DNA from 2 places in the Paenibacillus tundrae genome. Region 1 is predicted to be linked to the other one. Evidence: riboswitches for the same ligand, from Rfam matches in the RefSeq annotation. Region 1 holds a riboswitch; the other holds the start of a gene.

Region 1 (4,813 bases):
CGGAAATCCGAGCTTTTGGCATCAGGATCAATTAAACCCTTCACCGTAATGGAGCGTTCAAACGCAGAAATGCCAGTTGTTGTATCTTTGTGATCAACTGACACGGTGAACGCTGTTCCATGAAAGTCCGTGTTCTGTTGAACCATCGGTTTGAGATTAAGTTCGTCTGCACGTTGCTGTGTAATCGGTACGCAGACTAGACCTCTACCCTCGGTGATCATGAAATTAATGACTTCAGGCGTTGCTTTATCTGCCAAAGCGATGAAATCACCTTCATTTTCCCGGTCTTCATCATCCACAACGATCACGGGTTTTCCTCGCATCAGATCATAGATGGCTTCCTCGATTGGATCGAGAATGGATTGCTCTGTCATACGTCTCCCTCCAATTCTTTTATCTGTCTTTCTCCGTTCTCGTGTAAAAAGTTTATTCAAACCTATATTTTACGCAAAGCCGTGATTGGCCAGATACTCTTCACTTATACTCTTGGGCTTCGTCTCTTTCGTACTGGAGTGACCGTTCCCGTAATGAAGTAAATGATCCACGTATTTACCCAAGATGTCACATTCAATATTGATGGTATCTCCAGTTTTCTTAACATTCAGCACAGTCTCTCCAATGGTATGAGGAATAATGGAAACCGTGAATGATCCGGAAGTGGTGTTCACAACGGTAAGGCTGATGCCGTCTAAGGTGACAGATCCTTTTGGAATCAAATATTTAAAAAGATCATGATCATCCGGTTTAATTTCGAAAACAACCGCATTTTGGTCACGAGTAATACTGCCAATCACTCCCGTGCCATCCACATGCCCCTGTACAATATGTCCACCAAACCGGCCACCAGATAGCATTGCACGCTCTAAGTTTACTTTGCTTCCTGATTGCAGGTGGTTCAAGTTCGTATGTCGATACGTTTCTGGCATAACGTCAGCGGTAAAACCTCCGCCTTCCAGCGTAGTTGCCGTTAGACACACTCCATTTACGGCCACGCTATCACCAATTTTCAAATCATCCATGATGGCGGAAGCTCCGATGTTCAGAACCAATGCTTCGCCCTTTCGACCGATGCGCCGAATGTGACCGACTTCTTCCACTAGACCGGTAAACATGCTACCGCCTCCTTCTTGTACATCCTCTTAGCACTCACGCTTCATCGATCTCCCTTATTCTGGCCAGACCGGGATACCGCCAATGCTAATATTATCTCCAACTTGCTCGATTTCCAGTTGATTCAATTGAATGGCCTGGCTCATACGCTCAACACCTTCGAAACGGAAACTTCCCGGCGTATCATACCCTCCCACAATTTTGGGAGCAATGAACATAAGCATACGATCCACGAGTCTAGCTTCCAGCATTGCGCCGTTCAACGTGCCTCCACCTTCAAGCAAAATAGATCCAATCTCACGCTCACCCAGTTTGCTGAGTGCATTAAGCAGATCGACACGTGGTCCTGGTCCACAGCGGATAACCTCTACACCATATGCCTCTAGGCGCTCAGCCGCTTCAGGGCTTGCTTCATCCGTTGTAAGTACCCAGGTCGGTGCAATCCCGTCCTTGACCATTTTCGAGCCTACAGGTAGGCGTAGCTTGGAATCCACTACAATTCGAACTGGGTGAATGCCTTCCACTTGCAATCGAGTCGTCAATTCAGGATTGTCCGCGATGACAGTCTCAACGCCGACCATAATCCCCTGGTGACGATGACGAAGGGCATGCACGATCTCACGAGCAGGTTCATTGGAAATCCATTTACTATCTCCACTACGGGTAGCAATTTTGCCATCTAATGTCGAGGCCGTTTTGAGCGTCACAAACGGTAATCCTGTGGTGATGTATTTAATGAACTTTTCGTTCAGGCGTCTTCCACGTTCACGTAAAATGCCAACCTCAACCTCAATTCCTTGTTGGCGAAGCATGCTAATCCCTCTGCCCGATACTTGAGGATTAGGGTCTTCACAACACACCACTACGCGCTTTACTTTCTCATGAATCAGACGTTCGCTACATGGAGGTGTTTTGCCATAGTGACTACAAGGCTCCAACGTAACATATACCGTACTGCCCTCAGCATCGCTGCCTGCCATGTTCAACGCGTGCACTTCGGCATGACCTGTACCACGTTTAAGATGTGATCCCAGCCCGACTACGCGGCCTTCCTTGACCACAACACAACCTACAACGGGATTAATTCCAGTCTGTCCTTGTGCCCGTTCTGCCATATCCAATGCGAGTCCCATATAAAATTCATCATTAATCATTTCCAAGTCCGTCACCCCACGGTCTAATCTATTTTGTTATTATCTTCTCCTAGTGGAGAAAATGATGTGCATCTTCATTGTAAAATGATTTTCAATTCGCTATCGAATGTTTAAGGATTCCGTTAAGAAAAATAAAAAATCCCCGTCGAACAGTCCGTTCGATGGGGAGAAGAGACACTACGTCGTCGCAAGACAGCGTTGATACACTGGTTATAAAGCGCACAAAATCACTACCTTGATCGATTCAGGTAAGTGAAAACAAACACATACCCTAATGAAATTCATTTTAGGTAAAGCGCTTCTAAGACATAACCTATGTATGGAGGCAATGGGAAACACCCGTTTTCTCCATGTACAGTCACAAACTCACTGCACACCAACACATCTGCGAATGCAGCCAGAAGCTACACTCTCTCCTTCTCCCATCCAGACTATACTGTCGGTTCTGGAATTGCACCAGATCAGCCATCTGCCTCAGCAGACAGGTCACGGACTTTGCACATAGACATAAATGATTCACGAACATGTGCATCACCGCCGGTAGGGAATCTCACCCTCCCCGAAGGATTGTTGCGTTATTAATTGGATGTTAGCACTTTAACGTCAAAAAATCAATTGTTTTTTGTTCCTTTTTGTCACATACTAACTTTTAATAAGCAAAGATGATGCCAAAAACCGTTTCCCGGATGAGAAACGGTTTTGTCTAAGTTTCGATCGAATCGGCCACAACACCATCTATAGATTAGGAAAGCACCAACCGGCCATATGTTTCAAATCCTTGGCATGATGAAACGGAATTCGATCAGGTACAGGCAGCATGGATGATGGCTGAGGCATATTTCTCGCTACCCTTCTTACCCAGCTTGTGGAGTCGATAGCGAGCGCGGAGCACTGCCAGCGTTCATGTGGTCTCGGTCGAACGGTCATAATTAGCTCCGATTTCCCTGGCATCTCTGGAAAGACACCATCCAGATATTCCACCACCACTCGATTGTCCTTCAGTTCATGACAGTACACTGTGATCCATACCCCTTCACGAACCCGAACCGCATAAACATCGCCGGGCTGTACCGATCCTGTTCCAGCATCAGGAGAAGCCTTTGGAACTTTACTACGGACGATCTTTCTTTTCACCAGTTGACCCAGCATCGTTTCGTCCAAAGGTGGGCTTTGAGCAGGTTTCTCCTCAAGCAATACATTCCTTCGATCAAAATCATGAAATAGTCTAGCCAGATTCTCTTCATTCACACCTACAGAGCTATCCCACCATGCAAGTGGAGCCTGCACTTCAACCCGAACGTTCGGGCGCTGGTCACGCTCCCTATAGGATGTGAACGCCGTGATCAAACCCGGATGTTCAGGCGTATCCAGGATGCCAATTAAGGCTAGGGTCTCAAGCAGGTTACGGTAGACATATTCAGTTTTAGTTGGAAGCAGACCCTCTTTCTTAAGCAGAGCCGCTGCCTTACTATAGCGGGTTTTGGGAGGCAGTGTTCGAAGTACGGTTAACACAGCGCGAAATGTCCAGCGATCATATTCGTTTGGAACAGGAAGATCCTTCTCTTTCACATCTATAAGTTCTCTCAGCGCTAACACATGCCCAAAAGGATCACCGTCCAAAGGTGTTCCTTCTGTCATACGCCAGTACCATTGTATTGTCTTATCCTCTGCCTGGTTTACACTCAATCCACAAATTTCGCAGATTTCCGATGAAGGATATGGCCTGTGTTCATGATTAGGCATGTTACTCGCAATAAGCTTACCTGTTAGCAATGAGCGCCAGATCATCGGTGAAGACCACAAGGAAGCCACAAAAGCTTGCACTGCCTCATCCAACGTCCAATGCTCCGCCAGCATTTTCAACTCAGCAATCGTTTCGTCATGTTGCGGTTTAATAAACTGATTGGGATGACGGCCTGCCGTTTCTAGTGCCTCCCGGTCTTGAATGGGTATGCTTTCTGGCATGACATGCCTAGAAGCCTGTAGTTCTTCGTCCCAGACCATGTTTTCGCTATAAATTTGTTTCAATAATCTTAATTGGTTTACAATATCCAAATTCCGTCATCCCTTCTTAGTACCATATCTTGATGGATGATTTTTATACTTCATAAATCCTCTGAACCAAGAATAACCCATGCTTGAAGGATTCACCAGAATCGATATGCCCATTTATAGACAAGCCAAATATGTAAAAAACCCTTAGTGCATCTGTAACAGAAGCACTAAGGGTTTTGTGTAAAACATAAGTATTTAGTAAAACTTACGCTTCAACAACTTCAACAGTTTCCATTTTGTCGCTTCCTTCGAAAGCGTCAACGAACTCCATACCTTTGGTTACTTTACCAAATACAGTATGTTGTCCATCCAAATGTGGTTGTGGTTGATAGCAGATGTAGAACTGGCTTCCACCTGTGTTACGGCCAGCATGCGCCATAGCCAATGTTCCACGCTCATGTTTGTTCGGGTTAATTTCACAGTTGATTGTGTAACCAGGGCCGCCTGTACCGTTACCAGTTGGGCATCCACCTTGAGCTACGAAGCCAGGGATA
Region 2 (4,813 bases), 1.0 Mb from region 1:
TTACAGAAGTCCCTACTGGAGAATCGGTAGTATAAGCAATTTTTAATTTGCGTTGATGAGGATAATTCAGATCTGCCAAGTAACTGCCAGGAAAGAGGGGAGCATGAAATGCAGCTTCTGGTTGAATAACTTGCAACGTATCTAGCAGCGCAGCGCTGTCCCGGACAGTTCGAGATAATGCAAAATCAATCGAAGCGCCTTGCCATTGACGACCAACACCTGGTCCTACTGGAGTACGTCCACGTGTTGGCTTCAGACCAAACAACCCGCTGAAGGAAGCAGGGATGCGGATAGAACCCCCTCCGTCACTGGCACCGGCTAGAGGTACAATTCCGGATGCTACTGCCGCAGCGGCGCCCCCGCTTGAACCTCCAGGAGAATGATTCGTATTCCATGGATTGCGTGTTGGGCCGTGTAAATGGGGCTCGGTAATATTTTTCAGCCCGAACTCTGGCGTGTTCGTATGTCCGATCATAATAAAACCAGCTTCACGTAATCGAGAGACAAAGTTAGAACTTCGTAACGCTCGATGATCTTGAAGAAGACGAGAGCCTGAAGTTAGGATCTGACCCTCTAGTGATTGAGAGATGTCCTTGAGTAGCAGGGGAACACCAGCAAAAGGTTGCACTCCTGGGCGAATCATGCTTGCTTCCTGACGAGCTTGTACTTCATATGTACGAATTACCGCATTAAGCTGTGGATTCACTTCCTCGAGTCTTGCATATGCTGCTTCGAGCAGTTCAATGGGAGATACTTCTCGGGAGCGTACAAGCTCTGCTAAACCAATAGCATCGTAAGATGTATATGAAAATGAAGACATTACGCATCATTCCTTTCTAAGATGGATATCAAGTGTTTCATATGTCATCGTACCATCGGATTGCTGAAAAAACAAAAGCACTGTTCATCCAGTGGGATATACAGTGCTATGTTCTTTATATAACGTTTGAGAAATTGATATATATGTTAGGGATGCATCCTGCGTAGATAATTATTCTGTACGAAGCTTAGGGGCAGCATCAGCAACACTTGCTGACCGCTCCTGCTGTCTGGAAATCGCAAAGAGTGCAATCCATATTAGGATAAAACCAAGGAGTTGTTCCCATGTAATCAACGTACGGAAAGCGATCCAGTTCACCAGAACACCCGCCATCGGGAAACTAAGTTCCGCTAGCGTAGCGACAGAGGCTTTTGTAGAGGATAAGCCTTTATAATATAACAGCAAGCTCAATAGTCCAGGCAATAAAGCTTGACCTAATACATTAAGCACGACGGCCGCTTGTTCACCTGTTCCGGAGGGGAATGTCCATGCTGCTCCTTCATGCCATGTCATCAAGAAGAGAAGCGGCAGAGCGACTACGAACCGGAGAGAAGTAACGGTCTCATATCTTGCTTGCCCTAACATTAATCGTCCCATCACCGTAGATCCGCCCCATAGAGCAGCGGCTCCCAAGGATAACAGGCTACCTGCATGAATCCAGGTGTTCCAGTTTCCGAGAGGAAGTGTGAATCCAAACGTGAGCAGATAGGTTCCTGCAAGTGCAATGAAGAAAAGTCCGCCGAAGCGACGTGGTAACGTTTCTTTCAAAAGCAGCTTCGCGAGTACAATGGCGAACAAGGGTTGCATTTTTTGCAACAAGAGAACGGTATTGGGATCGTTATTGGTTAGCGCCATAGTGAATAACACCGTTGCTAGTGCTGATCCGCCCCAGGAAATGAAGATTACAGCAACCCAGTGTCTAGCACGTAGATTTTTCAGGTCTGAACGGAATTTCCATAAGACAGGAATGGCGACTAGACTTACAATGATGTGCTCAATAAGTACAATTTGAGTTGAGGTCATCGTCTGAAGCAAAATAATACGGAACAACGGATCTACGCCCCATAACGCAGCGCCGATTACAACAAGCCAGAATCCAGTGTTACTTCGTTCTTTCCGATAGACCGTTGAGGCAGTTTGATTCTTTTCCATATTCAGGACTCCTTCGTCAGAACACGGAATCTTCAGTTGGCAAAATCGACAAAAGCCTCCGTTCTGGTGAATCACCAAATAAACGGGGGCTCATCCATGCATATGTCGTCAGGGAAGAGGACTTCCCGTAAAACGGCATGACATGTGTTGATCTTCTCTCATCCGGACTATACCGTCGGCCTTGGAGTCTCACCAAGTCAGTCGCTGATAGCTATATCAGTCAGCGAGTCGCGGGCTGGTTCCGAGGAACATCACCGCCGGTTGGGAATTGCACCCTACCCCGAAGATCCTATTCAATTGTTAGTGTGTTGAACAAGTTGTAACATCAATTATTTCATCTTAATCTTGTAAGCGCTAGCAGTTCAAGTGTTTTTTTCAGAAGACGATATTCCAGCTTCCTTGCTGTCTGCGAAGAAGAACAATCTGACCGGCATGATATGGATCATTTAATATTTGGATGTATAATTATGTTAATATTAGTAGAAGCGTCTGAAACATTCTAATTGTGGTGAAACAGTGTGGCATGACAATTGGCTTATGAACTAGATTGAACAAATTTAATTAGGACAGCGATCAATCAATGGGAGGTATACTTTTGCGAAAAGGTTTCATTATAACTGTTATATGTTTGCTTATGATATTGGGGTTTGGGGCTATGCAAGGTTTTCATATTGATGAAGCAAAAGCCATACCTCGTGATGCCGATATTTTGAAATCAGAGCATATCGATGGTTACGGCCAAGTGGTTTATTTTGAAGATAATCAAGATAGAACCTTCGGGATAGCATTATTAGAAGAAAGGTTTGGTTTCTTGCACCGTTATGGCGGAGGTTCGTGGGATTACTTCGATGAGCAAGATAAGCCATTTGAAACTACTGGTTATGGTAATCGTGACCATTTTGTCGTTGGTGTTAAAGCTGCCTCAGAATCCAATATCAAATATATAGCCATTGGCAATCACATGGAGAATCTTTTGCCTTCACAAACGTATGAGCTATCTCTTCAGGATGTGAAAGCTAGCCCAGATGTATACCATCTTAAAGAGATGTCGGATCTATACGCACTGTTTGTCTTGAATGAGTACACTGAAGATACATGGACAATACGGGCTTTCAATCAAGATGGGAAGCTAGTTGCAGACAAACTATTTGGAGCGGAAGAAAGATACCTCGATGAGGAGGTGACCAAGTGAAACGAGTTTTTGCAACTTTAATTGGGGTTGTTGTGATCGGAGTTACGTTATTTTTAGGAATGAAATTCATTGGTTCACCATTTCCTTCAGTTGTAGAACAATACGATGTAATTCCAGGGCAAGGTGAAGTGAATTATTATGAAGGTGAAGGCAAGAACCCAAAATTAAAAATATTCTGGTGGAAAGAATAGTCTAAGTTTACTCAATTCCATTAAACTATAATCAGAAGAATTCATAGATGAAATAAATATGTATTGAAGTATGTTGCGGTTATGGAAGTCATAATTATGGATTTTTTAAATGGATATGTAGGGCATCTGATGATATGTTTTCAGAACTAGACGGCATGCGAATAAATGAATTCATAAAACCTTGCATAGCTACCTGCTACTCAAGGTTTTTTTAATTCCAAAATTTGCAAATCTAGAGATGTAACTATATAATACATATATACTTTATAAAAATAAGTTGTGTAATAATGTCGTTCAGCACTGAATCATACCATCATGCAAGCCATATCCAAAACATTATGATTGGAGATGTGTCTAATGGGGAAAAGTTACTTGCTGAAAAATGGTTGTGTTGTTTCAATGGATGCCTCGGTTGGTCAGTACAAAAGAGCCGATGTCTTAATTGAGGGTTCTATCATTATAGCTATTAAGCCTGATCTGGAGTGTGCAGAAGCCGAGATTATCGATGCATCTGATATGATTGTACTCCCGGGACTTGTAGATACCCATCGTCATGTGTGGGAGTCGTTGGTTAAGACAACAGGCACGAACTGGTCACTGCCTGTGTATTTGCAGAATCTATATTATGGAGCCATGGGGAGCAAACTTCGTCCTCAAGACAGCTACATCGCTAATCTATTAGGAGCTTTGGAAGCGCTTAATGCAGGGGTGACGACTGTATTGGATTGGAGTATGCCGTATTCGCCAGAGCACACAGATGAATTGATTCATGGACTTCAGGATGCGGGAATCCGAGCGGTATTTGCTCAGGGTGTACCTGGTGAAACGAATTACTGGAATAGAGATAGTTTTCTTACATACTCCAACGATGTACGCAGAGTGAAGCAACAATATTTCTCATCAAGTGATCAATTGCTGACGTTTGGACTTGCTATTCGAGGGCCGGAGTTCAGTCATTGGGATACAACGGTCAAGGAGATTCGTCTTGCAGAGGAACTAGATGCCATTTGTTCCATGCATGTAGGATTCGGGACTTGGGGAAGTGTAGATCGGTCAGTGACAAAGCTGCATGAGGCAGGTCTACTGAGTCCGCGAATAAATGTGGTTCATGGCAATACGATGGGGATCGATGAGTACAAAATGCTTGCCGATCAAGGTGCATCGCTTTCGGTTACTCCAGAGGTAGAGATGATGATGGGGCATGGATACCCAGCGACCGGACATTTTCTGGAGAATGGAGGCACGCCAACACTCGGTGTGGATGTGGTGACATCCACGGGTGGTGATATGTTTTCTCAGATGAAGTTTGCCTTGCAGGCAGAGCGGTCGAGAGTGAATGAACAATTGTTGCAGCAGGGAGAAATGCCTGGAGAACTGAACCTGCAGTCGAGTCAGGTATTAAGATTCGCCACATCGGCTGGCGCACAAGCGTTGGGACTAGGGCATAAGATTGGCACA

The links. A riboswitch is a leader RNA that binds a small molecule or an ion and turns the genes downstream of it on or off. The one in region 1 is predicted to bind FMN.
Region 2: another riboswitch for FMN. It lies ahead of V6W81_RS14215 (DMT family transporter); the one in region 1 lies ahead of ribD (bifunctional diaminohydroxyphosphoribosylaminopyrimidine deaminase/5-amino-6-(5-phosphoribosylamino)uracil reductase RibD).

Annotation. Positions count from the first base shown of each region.
Region 1 is NZ_CP145605.1:4,197,506-4,202,318, forward strand. Features, by position in the region: gene V6W81_RS18800 (bifunctional 3,4-dihydroxy-2-butanone-4-phosphate synthase/GTP cyclohydrolase II) at 1-374, opposite strand, end outside; gene ribE (riboflavin synthase) at 444-1,112, opposite strand; gene ribD (bifunctional diaminohydroxyphosphoribosylaminopyrimidine deaminase/5-amino-6-(5-phosphoribosylamino)uracil reductase RibD) at 1,167-2,270, opposite strand; FMN riboswitch at 2,675-2,835, opposite strand; gene V6W81_RS18815 (hypothetical protein) at 3,000-4,319, opposite strand; gene V6W81_RS18820 (peptidylprolyl isomerase) at 4,525-4,813, opposite strand, start outside.
Region 2 is NZ_CP145605.1:3,170,188-3,175,000, forward strand. Features, by position in the region: gene V6W81_RS14210 (amidase) at 1-820, opposite strand, end outside; gene V6W81_RS14215 (DMT family transporter) at 992-1,972, opposite strand; FMN riboswitch at 2,119-2,264, opposite strand; gene V6W81_RS14220 (hypothetical protein) at 2,568-3,164, shown strand; gene V6W81_RS14225 (hypothetical protein) at 3,161-3,355, shown strand; gene V6W81_RS14230 (amidohydrolase family protein) at 3,713-4,813, shown strand, end outside.